One region of the Pseudoalteromonas sp. Xi13 genome, then DNA from elsewhere that is predicted to be linked to it. Evidence: predicted binding sites of a transcription regulator. Region 1 holds the regulator's gene; the other holds the start of a gene.

Region 1 (4,666 bases):
AAAATCGGGTACCCACCAAGAGTGAATAACATCATCAGAGGTCATTAAAAAACGCACCTTTTGATTAATTGGCAGTACTAAAGGTTTATCAACCTCAAGTAAATAATTAGGGTTTTTATTAGCAAGGTTGGCTATTTCGTCTTGAGGGGTAGATAAAATAGAGTAAAACTCTACGTCTTCGCCCATATATTCATAATGCCACTTCCACTGTGACCCTGTAATTTTAATGGTTAAGTCAGCCTTACTGGCATCTTCCATCGCAATGAGGGTTTTAGTGGCAGGGATTGCCATGGCAATTAAAATAACAAACGGAATGGCAGTCCAAAGAATTTCTACTTTGGTACTTTCATGAAATTGGGCAGGAACTGCCCCTTTAGATTTACGGTGATGAATCAGTGCCCAAAACATTATTGCGAACACTATCACCCCAATCACACAACATATTAAAAATATGGTCATGTGTAGCTGATATACATTATTACTTATATCGGTTACGCCCTTGCGCATATTGTATTGGCTATTAGCCAGCACTTGCTGCGGGAACATAATCAACACAAGCCACAAGGTAGAGGTCAGTTTACCCATGTGACGGCTCCTTTGATGCTATTGCGAATGCAAAGCGAAGAGGCATACGGCTTAAACGCCAATTCGTTATTTTTATTTTTTTACCAATCTTATTTTTGATTGGTATCGCTAGGACAACAAAAGGTTTGTGTATATTGTGTGTTCTCATAACTAAAAAGCTGTGAGTTATTGTTAGTCCAGCACATTAATGATTAGCTAAAAAACGTACAACAAGCAAGTTTTAGTATAAAAAACAATCAAGTGATATTTTAAAATTGACTAAATGACGGCGTATTAAATTGTTATTTAACAGCCAAGATACGAGCAAAATTAAGGGATGTAACACGCTTAGGAAGATAAAAGTATGAGTGAAAAAAAGTTTACAGCCTAAATAATTTTAGGGCGTTTTGAGATGGTGGAAGGTCTGTTTTTAAAACAAAAATGCACACTAAAAAGTGCGCATTTATAGATATTACTTAAAAATAGTTAAAAATTACATCCAGTCGGCATTTCTTATTACGCCAACGGCTAACCCTTCAATATTAAACGACTCGTTTTCAAGGTCTACTTCAATTGGCGTAAACTCTTCGTTTTCGGCGTGTAATAATACTTTTCGGCCTGCTTTTTCTAGGCGTTTTACGGTTACGTCTTCATCTACTCGTGCAACCACAACTTGGCCATTTTCTGCTGTTTGAGTACGGTGTACAGCAAGTAAGTCGCCATCCATAATACCTATATCTTTCATACTCATGCCGTTAACACGCAGTAAAAAGTCGGCGGCTGGTTTAAACATAAGTGGGTCTATTTTACAGTGACTCTCAACATGCTCTTGCGCCAAAATAGGCGAACCCGCTGCAACTCTACCTATTAATGGTAGACCTAGTTGCTCAGGCTCCTCTTCTTCAACCAATTGAATACCACGGCTTGCGCCTGGTTTCATTTTAATAACACCTTTTTTGGCAAGCGCTTTTAAGTGCTCTTCTGCGGCATTGGCACTTTTAAAACCGAGTGTTTGCGCAATTTCGGCACGTGTAGGAGGCATACCAGTGTCTTTAATAAAAACTTTTATTAGTTCGAGTATTTGAGCTTGGCGTTTAGTTAATGGTCGCATACAACTGGTTTTCCATACAGTACATTTAACTGTGAGTATATACAGTTAAATAAAAATCGCAAATTTAAATTGTGCTTTAAAATAGCTAAATACACCGCACCTGGATAAATTTTAGGTAATTACAGACGTTCAGTATTTAAAATGCTATAAATTTGCTTTCAATATAAAGGAGTAATTATGAGTATTTGGCATCAACCCATCACATTAGAGCTTTGCAAACAGTTAGATGAGGGAATAAACGGCCAAGGCACGCTGATGAAAACCATGGGCATAGAAATAACCGAAATAGGAGATGATTACCTAGTGGCTACCATGCCTGCTATTCCTGAGCATCATAATCCTATTGGTATGGTACATGGTGGCGCAAATGTGGTACTTGCTGAAACCGTAGCAAGCTACGCCGCTAACTTTGTAGTGGACTTTACAAAATTTTATTGTGTTGGACAGGAAATTAGCGCCAGCCACTTAAAGGCCTCTCGAAATGGCACTTTAACCGCCGTTACTCGTGCATTTCATATTGGTAAGCGCAGTTCTGTATGGGAAATAAAAATAACCAATAGCCGCGGCGAGCTTTGCTGCGTATCAAAAATGACCGCAGCGGTTGTCGAGCGCAAATAATTAACTATGGCTACTTTTCGATAGGGTAAATCGTTATTTCCATACCAGCGCCAATTGCAGATATACGTAGCAGTGTATCTGCATGTAGAGCTTGGTTAAAACACTTAGGTGACGTGCCCGACTCAAAGCCTATATCAAACGTTCTGCGCGAACAGCTTAGCCACTGCTTAAGCGCATTACGTGAACACGACTCTATTAATTCACATAAGTGGTTGATTGCTTTGTCTGGCGTGGTTATATCACCTGAGGCTTCAATACGCGCCAATTGACGATATTCGTCTTTGTCATAATGCAAAACCATCGCGTTTTTCTTTAAGTCTGCCACTAGGGCACTAATATCTTGTTTAGACTCAAGCTCTAGATCTACATTTAAAAATTGAATTTCCGACATTGTCTGCTTTTTACCCTCTTATAGTTTCATCGCAAACTTTAACGCAGTTTTACTTTTATACCAAATCAACTAAGCGCTAAACATGGCTTTATTAATAGAAAATACCTGTTTAAACGCCATTGGCATCTAATTTGCCTTATAAAACGGGTTAGGCTAGTTACGCTTAATTTTACCGTTTATGTATGAAAGTTATACACACACTGTGTAATTAAACGCTTCAGGAGGACAATTATGGCAGATCATGGCCCGCAAATTAAAAACGACGATCAGTACGATGCGCTTCGAGATGAAGGCATGAGCAAACAAAAAGCCGCGCGCATTGCTAATAGCAATACTCATAAAACCGCAGTTAAAGGCGGCAAAGCCTCAAAGTATGAGCAGCGCACTAAAAAGCAGCTGTACAATAAAGCTAAAGAGCTCGGCATTAGCGGCCGCTCAAAAATGAGCAAACAAGGGCTAATAAATGCCTTACGTGAGCATTAAACACAGCCTCACTGATTTTTTACCGCTCCTTTTTATTATTTTTATAAAGTTAGAGTAAGCTTATGAATAACTGCGACAAAATGCCGCAGTAAAAGCATGGGCTGCTGTAATACACTAACGCTAAAAATAATAAGAAGCACAAAATGAGAAAACAACTATTTAAGCGCGCTCGAAAACTACATAAGTGGCTAGGCTATTTACTTGCCTTACAAATTTTAGCTTGGCTTTTAGGCGGCTTAGTAATGAGCGCGATACCACTTGAATACGTACACGGTAAGCACCTTGCTAAGCGCATACTTACAAACCCATTTACTCAAGCAGACTACCCCACATCACTCGATAATATTACTGCGCAAGTGCCTAACCCCACGCAAATAGTGTTTGAGCACTTTTTAACGACCCCGCTTATTACTGTTATTAATAGTGGCGAGCAGCAAAGCTTTAATGGTTTAACGGGCCGCCCTTTTCAGCCACCGACTAAAATACAAATTACCGCTAATGCACAAGCGCATTTACTCATCGATGCTAAGCCAATTAGCACAACGCTTTTAAAACAAGGCACTCGAGAGGTGGGATACAAAACAAATGTGTGGCAAGTACAATTTAACGACACCTTTAATACTACGCTGTATTTAAATGCAATTAACGGCAAAGTTATCACCGTTCGCAGCACACTATGGCACATATTCGACTTTTTTTGGATGCTACACATAATGGATTACGACGAGCGTGAAGATTTTAACAACCCGCTTCTCATCAGTTTTGCAGCCACCAGCGTACTATTTTGTTTATGCGGTATTATTTTATTAATACAAAACGTTAGGCTAAAAAAACTTACACGTGTTGGTCAATCAAAATAGGGTTGCCGTCTGGGTCGGTAATAATAAAACTTTTATCACCCACAGGTTCAACCTGGATATGAGCGTTTTGAAAATATTCGCTAAGCGCATCAACATCCTTAAACTCTGTAACGGTTTGTGCGTTTTGATCCCAGCCAGGATTGAAGGTCAGCATGTTTTTATCAAACATACCCGAGAACAAACCAATTAAATGCTCACCGTTTTTCATCACTAGCCAGTTTTGCTCTATCTCACCTGCAAACTCGCTAAAGCCCAACTTTTCGTAAAACGCTTTTGAGGCTCTAATATCTTTAACTGTTAAACTTATTGAAAAAGCACCTAGCATAGTCATCTCCTCGCTATTTTTATATCAGTATAGAGTGTACTAAGCATTGCGGATTCAAATTTGTTCAGGCTTTATCTTTTAGCAGCAAAACTTTAGACTAGCGCCTCCTGTAGTTCACGTATGTGATGGATATGCTTAAATTTATTTTGGCCTTTGTGGCTTGTTGTATTTGTTTTTCTGCATCGAGTGAAGAATTTACCCGTTTTTCAACGGCTAAAAGGCACTTAATTAAAACCCTACCCGAAAACGCCAAAAGCCTTTACTGCGGCTGCAACATTAAAAAACAAGGTAAAAAGCTAATCCCCGACCCTAGC
Region 2 (4,666 bases), 1.8 Mb from region 1:
CACAAACAAGTCTCGAATCGTATATTAGAGGCCTTCCAAACAATGAAGGTTGTGGTTACATCGACGGGGTGGGCGAATTTCTTATGGTTACGCGACCACAAAGACGCACAACCAGAGATACGTGAACTCGCACGTCAAATAAGCACGGCCTTAAATAACAGTGTTCCTAATGAACTAGGCTATCAGGAATGGCACTTACCATACATCACTGATGAAATGCGTGAGAAGTATGAGCTACAAGAGTTACTTATCATTTCTGTTTCGTGCTGCGCGCAGGTTAGCTACCGTACGCTTGATATGTCACTAGACAAGGCGCTGCGTATCTTTGAGTCATTGACCTCGGGCGACCGTGTTCATGCCTCCCCTTTCGAGCATCAAGCTACACCTATTCCTAATTACCATAAGCTAACGAAGGCCAAAGCTAAACGTATTGGTGTTACGCACTTTGACGTAGATGGTGCTCGCTGGTCAGGTAACTTCCGTGGTTGGATTCAGCATAGACAGCTCATTAAGGGGCATGTAGTTATCGATTAACAGATTACGCCCGCTTTTTGCGGGCACATCACACATACTACCTGTTACGGAACTAAGGAAAACTCTTTCTTAAACTCATCGCCCTGTATAGACGAATAGCTAAGCTCCAAAGAGTATTCACGTAATTGCATTAGTATACTGTCATATACCTCTTTTTTCTTCGTTGAAAAGCTGAGTATATTTAAGGAAGAATTTGCCGAAATACCTAATTCAGAACCAATTTCTAATTTAATCCACCCACCTATAGCTAAAATTTGCTCTTGAAGAACTTTAACTGTGAGCTCCTGCTCGCCTCGCGTAACCGTATACTTAAAATTAATTGCAGAACCAGTACCATAGTTTTTGAGACTAAACTTATATGCAAACTTGTCCTCATCAAGCGCTATGAACCTTTCAATCACAGGCGTTATTGAACTCATATAAATTTTTCTATTATGTTTTAGACCATTACTTGCATACCATAAAGTACCGAGCGTAGCGCCAAGTGTAAGTAGATCTTTTAGCTCTACTTTAAACTCGAAGCCTTGACCAATTATTACCCCCGCAATCAAGACCAAACAAACAATTACGAAATATAAGCTACCGCTACTACTCATAGATATTTAAACCTGAACATAAAATAAAACTACAGTATACAGTTTTTTGCGAAGTTTAAAGCCTATTCCCTTTTACAACAAAATATACGATCCAATAAAATTTCGAGCTACCCCAACCTAGAACTGCCCCTGTGCATCCTTATCGACTGCGTAACAACCCCTTCTACACAATATTCGTCGGTTGCCTTGATTTTAACTGGCTTATAATCTGGGCTAGCGGACACAAGCTGATTGTTCTTCATATCCGCTAATTTGCATATGAATAAACCGTTGTAGCACGCTACGATGACATCATAATGCTTTACGTTTTGTGCCCTATCGATAATTAATATATCACCGTCATATATTCCTACGCCCTCCATGCTTCGACCGCTGGCACGGCCAATAAACGTAGAATCTTTGATAAAAGCTGAATCTAGCGTGCTTTCTAAGTCTGTAAGTTGAGGCCCAACTTGGGCGTTTTCTGTTAGCATTGTATAAGCACCAAATTTATACTGTATATATACACAGTATAAATGTATAACCATTCTTTTGGTACTTCATTTCATAATTTTGGCATTTTAATATAAATGTAGGTTCTTAACTTACGAGCTAAAAGTAAATACTGTACTCAAACAATAATAAGCCTCTAAAGCTTAAACCTGAGTATAAGCTCGTTTAAACGATCCGCCAATTTTGCAAGTTCAGTACTCGATGCAGATGTCTGGTCCGCGCCCTCTGAAGTTTCCGAAGATAATACTTTAATGAGATTTAAGTTTGTGTCTACTTCTTTAGCGACAGTGGCTTGCTCTTCCGCAGCACTTGCAATCGTTGCACTTTGACTATTAATGTCATTTACGAGTAATAAAATCTCTTCAAAAGCAGCCCCGGCATCTTCCGCGACTCTAAGGCTAGACGTGCTAAGTTCGCTGCTTTTATTCATGCTGCTCTCAGTTTTAACTGTAACCTCATCCACTGACTTAAGCATCTTTTCTATGTCTTTTGTTGACTCTTGGGTTCTATAAGCAAGTGCACGGACTTCATCAGCTACCACAGCGAAACCACGCCCATTTTCACCAGCTCTTGCTGCCTCAATAGCTGCATTTAATGCCAATAAATTAGTCTGTTCAGCTATGCTACGTATTACTTCTAAAACGGTTGATATATCTTTTATGTTATTGACTAACTGGCGTACACTTTGCCCAGATATTTTGATGTCAGACCTCAATAATTTAATTGAGTTTATTGTATCTAATATCTTTTCTTTTCCAGCTACAGTTTTCTTGTTTGCTACTTCGACACTGTTACTAGTATATGATGCAGTTTTAGCTACCTCTTCAATTGCAGATCTAAGTTGACTAACAGCACTAGCAGCCATATTTATTTGGTCGCTTTGCTTATCAACTGTATCTGAGGAGTGAGCAGTTACAACATTTAGCTCTTCAGAGGTAGATGCTAATTGCTCTGAAGAAGTTCCGATGCGCGATAGAGCATCTCTAAGTTTATTTTGCATTTCAGCAAGAGCTCTTAATAAGTCAGCGGCCTCGTCCCTAGCAGGATCGATAATTTCCTGGGTCAAATCACCACTTGCAATTTTTTCAGCTATGGCAACGGCCCTACGAAGGGGTAGAACTAAACTTTTTGTATAAATGTATGCCAAAACCAACGTAGCCAAAACTGACAAAAATAGACTGAAGACGACAAGTCTTTTGGATGAAACAAAAGTACTTTTTGCCTCTAGACCGTTTTCATTTGCTCTAGCTCTTTGAAAGTCTGAAAATTCATCTAAAGCAAGGCGCAACTCTCTCGCTATAGGCATGAATGACTCTTCCCGAAGTGATACAAAATTTTCTATTTTTTTGTTGTCTACTAGTGAATATAGAGCTGGGAGCTGAGATAACATCTCATTATGTAAAGCCTTTACTTTTTTTAATATTATATTTGATTCAGGTGTTTTTGAGTAACGAGACATCTCTTCTTCATACTCGGTGTAATGCAGATTGATTTTCCTCATTCTATTTTTAAGATATGAAATTTTTTCTGTTGTGCTGACATCAGATAATTCATTGATTATAACCTGCATCAGAAGTACGTCTCTTCGGAGCTCACTTAGAGTAATTATAGCGGGCAACCTATGGGAGGCTATCACTTCGGTAGTTTGGTTAAGTTTCGATAGCTGTGCAAAAGCACCTGCGGCGACAAGCACGGTAATTATTGCTGTTACGGCGAAAGTGGATAGAGTTCTAAAGCCTATTCGTAAATTTCTAATCATTACAATTCCTATTAATAGTATTTTTAATAGTTTCCATGTAATAATTTATTCCTATACAATATAAATACAACAACCATTAAGTAGTACATAATACACATTAAGTACCTATTAACATAGTGACTTTAATTATTATTTTTACTTTATGTTTAATTGAATTATGGATATCTGCCTTCTAAACTAAGTGGAGCATGCTAATGAATTTAATGGATATTTATGAGATTTAATGTTTCAAGAAGTGCGTCTAGCATACTGTATAATGCAATTCTGTATTTCCACTGTATTGTTTTTGCCTTGGGAATGGCTGAATCTACTTTTCTTGGGTATGAGTTAATGGAGGTAATTAGCCCAACAGTGGCGGTAAACTCATTAATAATTGCGGCCGTACTATCAATAACGAAGAAAATTGACCTAAGTACTAAGAAGTTTTGCGCCGCTATAGCTTCTGCAAGTGCATTGTGCCTTCTATTTGTACAATTTTCTTTTTTATTTCACATGCAGATTAACTATGACCTATGGGGCATCGATGATAGCCCATTTACATTATCGTTATCAGCTATTTTTACGTTCACTATACTTTCTGCATTTACTATCAAAGCTTTTCACGGAAATGTAAAAGCAATAAAAAACAACAACTTAAATTTAATCATATTAATAATTGTATTAACTGGATCAGTAGTGTGGCATCAGGTATCTTTAAAACTAGTCAAATCTCAAGATGCCAGTGCAAGAGAAAAAGTGCACCTAGTCGGATCTATGTTGAACAACTCTTTACTCGCACAGAAAAAAGCTCTAGCTAGACTAAAAAACAGGGTAGAAAAAGTTAATTTCGAAGATTTCAGACGTCTAATTAGAATAGATGCAATGAACTATAAAGCGGATTATGATGTAATTAAAGGGGTTTTAGTACTTGATGATGAGCTCCAGCATATCGCAACTGATAGTTTTTCCACAAATTTTTTCACAGAAGGAATGATTAATAAACCTACGATAAGTTCGTGGATAAAAGGCGATTCAGAGGAAGTTCGATTCGCAGCCAACTCTCTCAGCTTGGACTCGGATACACCAATTTTAATGTTTCTGGCTCGCGTTACACTCGCTGATCAAAATCGTTACTATGTATTAAATTTATTAGATATGAACTTACTGATAGAGAAAAATTATTTAAAATATCTTGGTCAATTTGATGCATTTTTAGAATTGACACCAGGCACTTACTTTTCAGTCGATTATAAAAATAAAACTCGAGTTGAATTGAGCGAGCTAACTAGTCGTTATATTAACTTTA

Evidence for each region. The regulator LexA, encoded in region 1, represses DNA repair genes until DNA is damaged. The targets are predictions, from matches to a motif close to TACTGTATNNNNATACAGTA.
Region 2: EJ103_RS07355 (S24 family peptidase) is a predicted target of LexA. The motif match lies at 1,623-1,642, and genes of this name have one in related genera.

Annotation. Positions count from the first base shown of each region.
Region 1 is NZ_CP034439.1:3,481,128-3,485,793, forward strand. It holds gene coxB (cytochrome c oxidase subunit II) at 1-585, opposite strand, end outside; gene lexA (transcriptional repressor LexA) at 1,058-1,675, opposite strand; gene EJ103_RS15720 (hotdog fold thioesterase) at 1,853-2,293, shown strand; gene EJ103_RS15725 (hypothetical protein) at 2,304-2,684, opposite strand; gene EJ103_RS15730 (Rho termination factor N-terminal domain-containing protein) at 2,913-3,167, shown strand; gene EJ103_RS15735 (hypothetical protein) at 3,311-4,027, shown strand; gene EJ103_RS15740 (VOC family protein) at 4,002-4,352, opposite strand; gene EJ103_RS15745 (endonuclease) at 4,478-4,666, shown strand, end outside.
Region 2 is NZ_CP034439.1:1,629,531-1,634,196, reverse strand. It holds gene EJ103_RS07365 (FAD-dependent thymidylate synthase) at 1-534, shown strand, start outside; gene EJ103_RS07360 (hypothetical protein) at 579-1,130, opposite strand; gene EJ103_RS07355 (S24 family peptidase) at 1,238-1,603, opposite strand; gene EJ103_RS07350 (methyl-accepting chemotaxis protein) at 1,759-3,381, opposite strand; gene EJ103_RS07345 (bifunctional diguanylate cyclase/phosphodiesterase) at 3,595-4,666, shown strand, end outside.